DNA from 2 places in the Bacillus sp. OTU2372 genome. Region 2 is predicted to be linked to the other one. Evidence: riboswitches for the same ligand, from Rfam matches in the RefSeq annotation. Region 2 holds a riboswitch; the other holds the start of a gene.
The links. A riboswitch is a leader RNA that binds a small molecule or an ion and turns the genes downstream of it on or off. The one in region 2 is predicted to bind glycine.
Positions count from the first base shown of each region.

Region 1: linked by a shared signal. The riboswitch ahead of gcvT (glycine cleavage system aminomethyltransferase GcvT) and the one ahead of glyA (serine hydroxymethyltransferase) in region 2 are both predicted to bind glycine.

Region 1 is NZ_JASATK010000014.1:87,174-92,024, forward strand. It holds gene gcvPA (aminomethyl-transferring glycine dehydrogenase subunit GcvPA) at 1-121, opposite strand, end outside; gene gcvT (glycine cleavage system aminomethyltransferase GcvT) at 139-1,245, opposite strand; glycine riboswitch at 1,474-1,563, opposite strand; gene AAHB15_RS19910 (DEAD/DEAH box helicase) at 1,775-3,463, shown strand; gene AAHB15_RS19915 (YqhG family protein) at 3,441-4,232, shown strand; gene comGA (competence type IV pilus ATPase ComGA) at 4,397-4,851, shown strand, end outside.
Region 2 is NZ_JASATK010000019.1:98,724-103,574, forward strand. It holds gene gcvT (glycine cleavage system aminomethyltransferase GcvT) at 1-473, opposite strand, end outside; gene sdaAA (L-serine ammonia-lyase, iron-sulfur-dependent, subunit alpha) at 488-1,366, opposite strand; gene AAHB15_RS22945 (serine dehydratase beta chain) at 1,366-1,878, opposite strand; gene glyA (serine hydroxymethyltransferase) at 1,894-3,144, opposite strand; glycine riboswitch at 3,372-3,475, opposite strand; gene AAHB15_RS22955 (amino acid permease) at 3,596-4,851, opposite strand, start outside.

The sequences.
Region 1 (4,851 bases), on a different contig from region 2:
CGCCATTGAATCTTACTTTTTCGGGGATATCGCTAAACAGCTCATCTATGGAAGAAACACCAATGGTTTCGAGCATAGCCGTCCTATCTTGTTCAGTCATGGGTAAATAGCGATGTTTCATAAATCTAACTCCCTTCGTTAGTTCTTTTCTCTTTTATAAAAAGGTGTTGGAACTACATTAGCTTTTAACCGTTTACCACGAATTTCCACTTCTACCTCTGTTTCTAGTGCGGCAAATTCGGTCTTAATAAGAGCAAGACCAATATTTCGCTTTAAAGAAGGCGACTGTGTACCGGTTGTCACTTCTCCGATAAGCTCTTCTCCTTTATAAACAGAATATCCATGTCGAGGGATACCACGGTCAATCATTTCGATTCCTACTAATTTCCTTGGTAAGACATTTTCCTTCTGTTTTCGTAATGCTTCCTTCCCAATGAAGTCAGCTTCCTTATTTAACTTCACGGCAAAGGAGATTCCTGCTTCAAGGGGAGAGATCTCAGGCGAAAGCTCTTGCCCATAAAGTGCCAGCACAGATTCAAAACGAAGGGTATCACGTGCACCTAATCCGCATGGAAGAATACCCTCCTCTGTTCCTGCCTCTAAAATGGCCTTCCAAAGGTCAACCGCATCGGCTGCATCACAGTAAACCTCAAAACCGTCTTCACCGGTATATCCTGTTCTTGATACTAGTACCTTCTTACCGTTTAGAATTACTTCTTGCATAAATTTGAAAAAGCCAATTTGACTTAAGTCTGTATCTCCTGCAAGCTTTTGCAGGACCTTTTCTGCAAGCGGACCTTGAAGCGCAAGCTGGGCTGTCTTTTCAGACAAGTTATCAAGGAAAACATCCCCCTCAACGTGATCCAGAAGCCATTTATAGTCCTTTTCTATATTGGAAGCATTAACAACTAGTAAATAATGATGGTCCTCGATTTTATATACGAGCAGATCATCCACCGTTCCGCCGTTTTCATAACACATTGCCGTGTATTGAGCACCGCCATTTTTAATTTTTGAAATATCATTGGTCATCATTTTTTGTAAAAATTGTAAACTGTCTTTCCCTTTTACTTCCACTTCCCCCATATGGGAGACATCAAACAGACCTGCTTTTGTACGGACCGCTTCATGCTCTTCCTTTATGCTGGAAAATTGGACAGGCAGCTCCCACCCGCCAAAATCGATGGTTTTCCCGCCGTGTTCTTTATACACTGCAAAAAGTGGAGTACGTTTTAATTCAGTCATCCCTTAATCCCCCTCATTTGATCCACATTTTTATAGGTTCAACAATTCTATAAAAGTTATTTCCCTAAACTTTTGTGAAACAATTCGACTTTTTTTAAAACATAAAAAAGGACAGAAAACCTCCTTAATAAATTAAGTAGGTCTCTGTCCTTGCACCTGAAAGTTTACCCTTAAGCGGTTTTCCCCTTTGGTGGCTGCAACAAACACTAGCAGCGCTCTCCAGAGCTGCGTCAAACAAGAGTTCTTTTGCCTGAGAGATTCACATTTTCTGCTTGCTCCTTCGGCGCTACTCTTCGTAGTCTCTCCCCTTGCTATCATTCGCATTATAATATTTTTCAATTTGGTAATACTAATTATACTTAAAAAAATAAATTACTTTATTAAAATATTTAAAACATTCTAAGCTATTATCATCCTACCATTAAACTACAACATTGAGCAATCATTTTATAAGAAAACGATAGGCAGCAGACGGTCTTAATAATTGGCAAACAGATGATATTACAATGTATGAAAAGGAGCTGTAATAATGTCGGTTGAAATTGAATTTGATTCCTCGTGGCAGGATGATTTTTTACATAGAATTGACAACGATGGTCCGTGGGGGAACTGGGAGCTTTTTAAATTAGCAATCGATGTTGAAAAACATTTGGTCATCCCGGAGTTTGAAGGCTTACAAGCTCCAAATCATCTTCCTAATTTAACACCTCTTCCACATCAGCTTGAAACAGCGAAACAGGTGATTGAAAACATGAATGGTAAAGCTATTCTAGCTGATGAAGTGGGGCTTGGAAAGACAATTGAAGCTGGGCTGATTTTAAAAGAATACATGATTCGCGGTTTAGTAAAAAAGGTATTAATACTCGTTCCTGCATCTTTGGTTACCCAGTGGGCGATTGAGCTAAATAGCAAATTTTTTATCCCGGCCGTTACCCAAAGGAAAAGCTATGTCTGGGAACAGTGCGATGTCGTTGTTTCTTCAATTGATACAGCGAAACGAAATCCTCATCGGGACATTATCAACAAACTGGACTACGATCTCATTATCATTGATGAGGCACATAAACTTAAAAATAACAAAACGAAAAACTACGAATTTGTTCAAAACCTTAAAAAGAAATTTTGTTTATTATTAACCGCCACACCGATCCAAAACCGAATCGAGGAGATCTTTAATCTCGTTTCACTCCTAAAGCCTGGGCATCTGGGCAGTGAGACGGCCTTCTATGAAAAATATAAAAGAGATGCCCGCTCGTTAAATGATGATGAGCATTTAAAAGAATTAGTGAATAAGGTTATGATTCGAAATCGCCGCGCTGACACTGGTATTGAATGGACAAAAAGACAAGTTGAAACCATACCAATTGAATTCTCTTCTGCTGAGAAGAATCTGTATGATTCTATTTCGGTGCTGAAAAGTGAAGGTGATTGGGTTCAAACCAGTGCTTTTTCGGTGATGACCTTACAGCGTGAGGCTTGCTCAAGCAGAGAGGCTGTTTTTTATACCCTTAAAAACATGCTGCAAAAGAAAGAGAATCCAACTCCTGCTTTTGAAGAACAAATCGAGTTTTTAATTAAGAAAGTTGAAGCTGTTCAGCAAAATTCAAAGGCAGAAAAAGCTCTTGAATTAATTCAGCAGGTAAATGATAAGGTGATTATATTCACTGAATATCGTGCTACCCAGATGTATCTTCAGTGGTATTTAAAGCAGCACGGAATCAGCTCTGTCCCCTTTCGCGGAGGTTTCAAACGTGGAAAAAAGGACTGGATGAGGGAATTGTTTCAAAAACATGCACAAGTCCTTATTGCTACTGAGGCCGGCGGTGAGGGAATCAATCTGCAGTTCTGTAATCATATCATTAATTTTGATTTGCCATGGAATCCGATGCGGCTTGAACAACGGATTGGTCGGATTCATCGTCTTGGTCAAGAAAAGGATGTCATGATTTATAATTTCGCCATCAAGGGTACAGTTGAAGAGCATATTTTAAAGTTGCTTTACGAAAAAATCCACCTTTTTGAAAAAGTTATCGGTGAATTGGACGATATCCTAACAAAGCTAGAATTTGGTAATATTGAAGACCATCTTATTGATATTTTTGGCCAGTCTAGTTCTGAGGGTGAAATGCGAATTAAAATGGAGAATTTATCATCTATGATTGAATTTGCGCAATCAATGAAGGAGGATGAATCACATGCAGCAGCAGGAAATTCATGATTTTCTTCTTACCTATTTTCAAGCAAACGATTGCCCCATTATTGAGAATAATCCTGGATATTTAATCGTCCAGTTAACCGTTGAGCTTGATAAAGAATTAATGAATCGGCCCTTTTACTGGCACTATCTCGAAAAAACAGGCGGCATCCCAAATCCTATGAGGTTAACATTTATCACTGATCAAAAAAAAGCACCGGAAAATATGAAGGGAGAAATTATCCATTTTGGTTCACCCCGGCTTCACCAAATATTCGATTCCACCAAAAAGTTGGCAAGTTATATCCGCTTATATGAAAATCATCAGCACATCCAAAGCCAAACGGCCTTGTTTCCGTGGTTGTGTATGAATGTAAAAATCTCATATCAATGTGACCGAAAACGAGATATCTTTAAGTCCATTGGTTTACAGCTTATAAACGGACAAATGGTTGAAGATTTTCACGAACGGTTACAAAAAGTCCCATTAACGCCAAAGATACCAGACTATTCTTTTACATTATCACCGCTGGTTAAACCCAAAAGCGGGATGATAAGGGTTGAAAACTATTTAAAATCTGTGATCTCAGAGGATGATCATTCCTGGGCTGACGAGGCACGAAAACGGTGGGAACAGGACTTACGGTTACTAAATCATTTTTATGAAGATGAGGAAGAAGAAAATGAGAACTATGAAACCGAAAAAACGGCCCTGCAAGAACAATATGAACCGAAAATTAACATTTCCTTTATCAACGGCGGCCTCTTCTACCTAACCGAAAAAGCAATATAAAAACACTTTATACCTTGTTTAGGCATTTAACAGTGACAGGCACCATGTGAATATTTCACATGGTGCCTGTCACTATAAAATCACAAAAAAATTTATATATTTATTAAAAAAAAAGAAGGATAAGCATAAACCCTGTCGAATTATGATTATGAAAAAGTAAAAAGGTGGTGGTACCAATTGTCAGTTCAATTGAAATACTAGCTAATCGAATCATTAAAGATGCCGTCCGAAATCAAGCAACAGATATTCACATTATTCCTCGAAAGAATGACACACTTGTTCAAATCCGTTTAACAAACAAACTCATTCCCAGATTGTCCCTCCCAAAAGATGAATGCGACAAATTAATCTCACATTTTAAATTCACCGCGAATATGGACATTGGGGAAAGAAGACGACCTCAAAGCGGAGCCGTTTTTTGTGAAGTAGACGGACAATTAATGGGCCTTAGGCTTTCCACACTCCCTTCAAACAATAGAGAGAGCCTTGTCATCCGGCTTTTGCCGCAACAGGAGCAAATCCCCTTCCATCAGCTCTCATTATTCCCTTCTATGACAAGAAAGCTATTAGCCCTGCTCAAACATGCACACGGATTAATCATTTTTACAGGTCCTACCGG
Region 2 (4,851 bases):
CCTTCCGCTTTTGGACCTTGGATGGCAAGCTGGGCGGTTTCATTCGAAATATTTTGGAGCGTCATCTCTCCTTTTACATGTTGCTGCATCCAGTTGAAATCTTTCTCAATGTTGGCGGCATTAATGACGAGTAAATATTTTTCATTATCTAATTTATAGACTAATAGATCATCGACTGTTCCACCGTCTGGATAGCACATGGCGGTATACTGTGCTTGATTGATGGCAAGCTTTGTCACATCGTTGGTGACAAGGTAGTTGATGTAACTCTCTGCATCTTTCCCCTCAACAAGCACTTCACCCATATGAGAGACATCAAAGAGTCCTGCTTTTGTTCGGACCGCCTCATGCTCATCTAAAATGCTCGAAAACTGGACTGGAAGCGCCCAGCCGCCAAAATCTATAACCTTCGCACCATATTTTCCATAAGTTTCGAAAAGTGGTGTTTGCTTTAATGCTGTTACCGTACTCATCTTGCTCCCCCCTATTATTTCCTGCAGAATAGTCGTTCTTTTACTTGTTTTCCGGTTTCAGTCGTTGCCAGACCGCCAAGTGCGGTTTCGCGGAGTGTCCGGGGCATATCTTTTCCGACCCTGTACATGGCTTCTATTACCTCATCACAAGGAATACGGCTTTCAATCCCGGCAAGGGACATGTCGGCTGCTGAAAATGCGATGGAGGTTCCGATCACATTCCGCTTAATGCAAGGAACTTCAACAAGTCCTGCCACTGGGTCACAAACCAAACCCAAAAGTGACTTCATCGCAATGGCAGTGGCATTTACAGCTTGCTGTGGTGTACCCCCTTTTAACTCAACAATCGTTCCGGCGGCCATAGCGGTTGCCGAACCGACCTCAGCCTGGCACCCTCCGGCTGCTCCCGAAATAAAGGAACGGTTCGCAATGACATAACCGAGCATACTTGCCGTAAACAACCCCATGACTAAATCTTTAAAAGGCGTACCATCATTTTTATGAAGTGAAAACAATACCCCGGGTAAAATGCCGGCTGCCCCGGCAGTTGGCGTTGCTACAATGACACCCATTCGCGCATTGTTTTCTGAAGTAGCCAACGAAAAGGCCATTGCATTGCTAATGTAATTTCCTGACAAAGATTTGCCTTGACTCATATAATCATTCATCTTTACGGCATCACCGCCGGAAAGACCGCTTGGGGCGGCTGATGCATCATTGATGCCGCTAGTAACAGCTTCTTTCATTTTGATCAACCGCTCTTCCATCATGCTAATAATGGTTTCTTGGTCTTTTCCTGATCTTTTTACTTCCATCATCAACATCATTTCACCAATGGTTTTTTGTTCACTTTCACAAGCATTGATTAGCTCTCTCATGGATTGAATTTCCATCATTTCGCCCCCAGTAGCCTTTTCCTTTTAGGTTGATAATGACGAGCAAGAGCTGTAAAATCCTCGCCTGCACTCAAACGAATATCGACCATTTCTTCGTCAATCATAAAGATTTTGGATAAGCCGCCGCCGAGTGACACGCCGCCAACTTTAACAACATGTTCCTCACATTTTGCTGTTACGATTGTTATATTTGGATGGTCATAATACTTACAGTCTTCTGCAAATTCGAACCTGAACTGCATCCCATCTTTTATAGCCCATTCCAGTGAATATTTTATTCGTGGATCATCCGTTTCCATCCCAAGTAATCCGCCAAGAAGTGCTTTATCTGTTCCATGACCTTGATAGGTTTCAGCAAAAGAATCATAAAAGACAATATTTGCTTCTTGCGGACAATCTTCCAATAAATCGTATATAAACTTTCCGATTGATACGACACCCGCTGTATGAGAACTCGACGGTCCCACCATGATCGGACCGATAATGTCAAAACAACTTTGAAATTCCATTCAAATGCCCCTTTCTTATACTGTGATTGCTTGTTCAAATAACGGGAAAGCGTCACAAATGGTTTTCGTTGTTTCCTTTGCTTTCTCAAGCACGACTTGGTCCCCTTTACTCTTCAGAACAGCTGCAATGACTTTTCCGATTCTCACCATTTCGTCATGCTTCATGCCGCGTGTCGTTAAAGCCGCTGTTCCCATCCGGATTCCGCTTGTAACAAACGGCTTTTCTGGATCATAAGGAATCGTATTTTTATTGACGGTGATGCCAGCTTCTTCTAATAATTTTTCTGCTACTTTTCCGGTTAGGTTCCATGGACGTAAATCTAAAAGAACAATATGGTTATCTGTTCCACCAGAAACAAGGGCTGCACCTTCATTTTTCAATGTCTCGCCAAGTGTGGCTGCATTTTCAATTACTTGTTTTGCATATTCCTTAAAGCTTGGCTGCAATGCTTCTTTAAAAGCAACCGCCTTGGCTGCAATAATGTGCATGTGCGGGCCGCCCTGGATTCCTGGGAACACTGATTTATTAATCGCTTTAATGATTTCTTCATCATTTGTTAAAATAATTCCGCTCCGCGGGCCTCTTAATGTTTTATGAGTAGTGCTCGTTACGACATCCGCATATGAAACCGGCGACGGATGTAGTCCAGCTGCAACCAGCCCGGCAATATGCGCCATATCGACCATGAGTTTTGCGCCAACTTGATCGGCAATTTGCCTAAAGCGCGCGAAATCGATCTTTCTTGGGTAAGCACTTGCCCCGGCAATAATCAATTTTGGTTTTTCCTTATTCGCGATTGCTTCTAGTTCATCATAGTCAATCAATTGAGTATCCTCTTTAACCCCATAGGAGACAATTTCAAACCATTTTCCTGAAACACTTACAGGGCTTCCGTGAGTTAAGTGCCCACCTTGTGCGAGGTTCATTCCCATCACTTTATCACCAGGCTGAAGCAGTGCGAAGAATACAGCAAAATTGGCTTGTGCACCTGAGTGCGGTTGGACATTTGCATATTTGGCACCAAAAAGCTGTGTTACGCGGTCAATAGCTGTTTGTTCTGCCACATCGACCACTTCGCAGCCGCCATAGTAGCGCTTCCCTGGATACCCTTCCGCATATTTATTGGTCATCACACTTCCCATTGCTTCTAACACATCAGGGCTCACGAAGTTTTCAGATGCAATCAACTCCAATGTTTGAAGCTGGCGCTGCTGCTCATTCCTAATTGCTTCAAAAATAGTTGTATCATTTTGTTTTAATCCCATTCCTACTCCTCCTTGAAATATCGCTCAAACTACCCTTTAATGTGTCAAAATGGAAGATGGATCTCCCATTTTCACTATCCAAACACGACTTTTTTGCACGCAAAAAAGGACAGAAGAAGGGTAGCTTAAAAGCTCTTTGTCCCTTCTCTGTCCTTTTACCTGAGAGTTTAGTTCTGTGTAGAACATCCCCTTTGGTGGCATCTCTTATTATGCGCTCTCCAGAGTTGCGTCCAGCTGTGGTTCCATCTACCTGAGAGATTTATTCCAAGGGTTTTTTTGGAACTTGCTCCTTCGGTGGCGTTTAAATCGTGCACTCTCCCACAACCGTCATCCGCTCTATTATTTTGTTATTTTCAGAATAGTTGTTAAAGTACGCTAAGTCAAGCGGTTTTTTATTTTTTTGAAAACGGTAACACAAATAGGAAAATAAGACTTAAATTGGAGCTACTGTTTAATTATCTGCTATCGTTTCCTGATTCACTTGATCAACCTCGTTAGTATTCATGGTCCGAATCTTATAAATGGCAATTAGCACAATAAACCAGACTGGAGTTACAAACAAGGCAATACGAGTATCTTCAGCAAGAGCAAGCACGACAAGAACGAAAGCTAGGAAAGCAAGGATCAGATAATTCGAAAATGGATAAAGCGGCAATTTAAATTGGTTGACCTTCGCCAGATCGGGTCTTGTTTTACGGTATTTTAAATGGCTGATGGCAGTAATTCCCCAAATAAAGATGAAACATACTGTAGATATACTTGTAATGAGTGTAAATACGCCTTCCGGCATGACATAGTTCAAAATAACTGCAATAAGAATAACTACAGTTGAAAAGAACAATGCATTTGAAGGTACTTTTCGTGAAGTAAGTTTTGCAAATGATTCAGGTGCATTTTTATCTTTGGCAAGTGAGTATACCATCCGGCTTGTACTAAAAACGGCGCTATTACATGCCGAAGCAGCGGATGTAAGTACGACAAAATTAACAATTCCGGCAGCTGCTGCGATACCAACTGCTACGAAGACTTGGACAAATGGACTTTTCGCCGGGTTTATCGCGTTCCATGGATAAATACTCATAATGACAAACAATGCGCCAAGGTAGAAAATAAATACCCGAATTGGGATATTATTGATTGCCTTTGGAATAACTTTTTCAGGGTCTTTTGTTTCGCCTGCTGTAAGTCCTACTAGTTCGATCCCTGTAAATGCAAACACTACCATCTGGAATGAGAGAATAAACCCATTTATGCCATTCGGGAACATGCCGCCGTGGCTCCATAAATTCGTGAAACTAGATGGACCTGAATTTGTAGAAAAGCCTTTTACAATCATGACAATACCGATAAAAATTAGTCCCAGAATAGCGATGACTTTTATTAAGGCAAACCAAAATTCCATTTCACCAAAAAGTTTAACGGTTGTAAGGTTCATAATTAACAAAATCACAAGGGCAATTAATCCTGGCATCCACTGCGGTACATTAGGAAGCCAATATTGGGTGTAGAGACCAACTGCTGTTAAGTCAGCCATAGCAATGGAAATCCAGCAGAACCAGTAGGTCCAGCCAGTTACAAAGGCTGCCATATTACCTAAATAGTCTCTTACAAAGTCAACAAAAGAATGATAGTTTAAATTGGTTAAGAGAAGTTCGCCAAGTGCGCGCATGATTAAAAAGCATATGGCCCCCGTAATCATATAAGCAA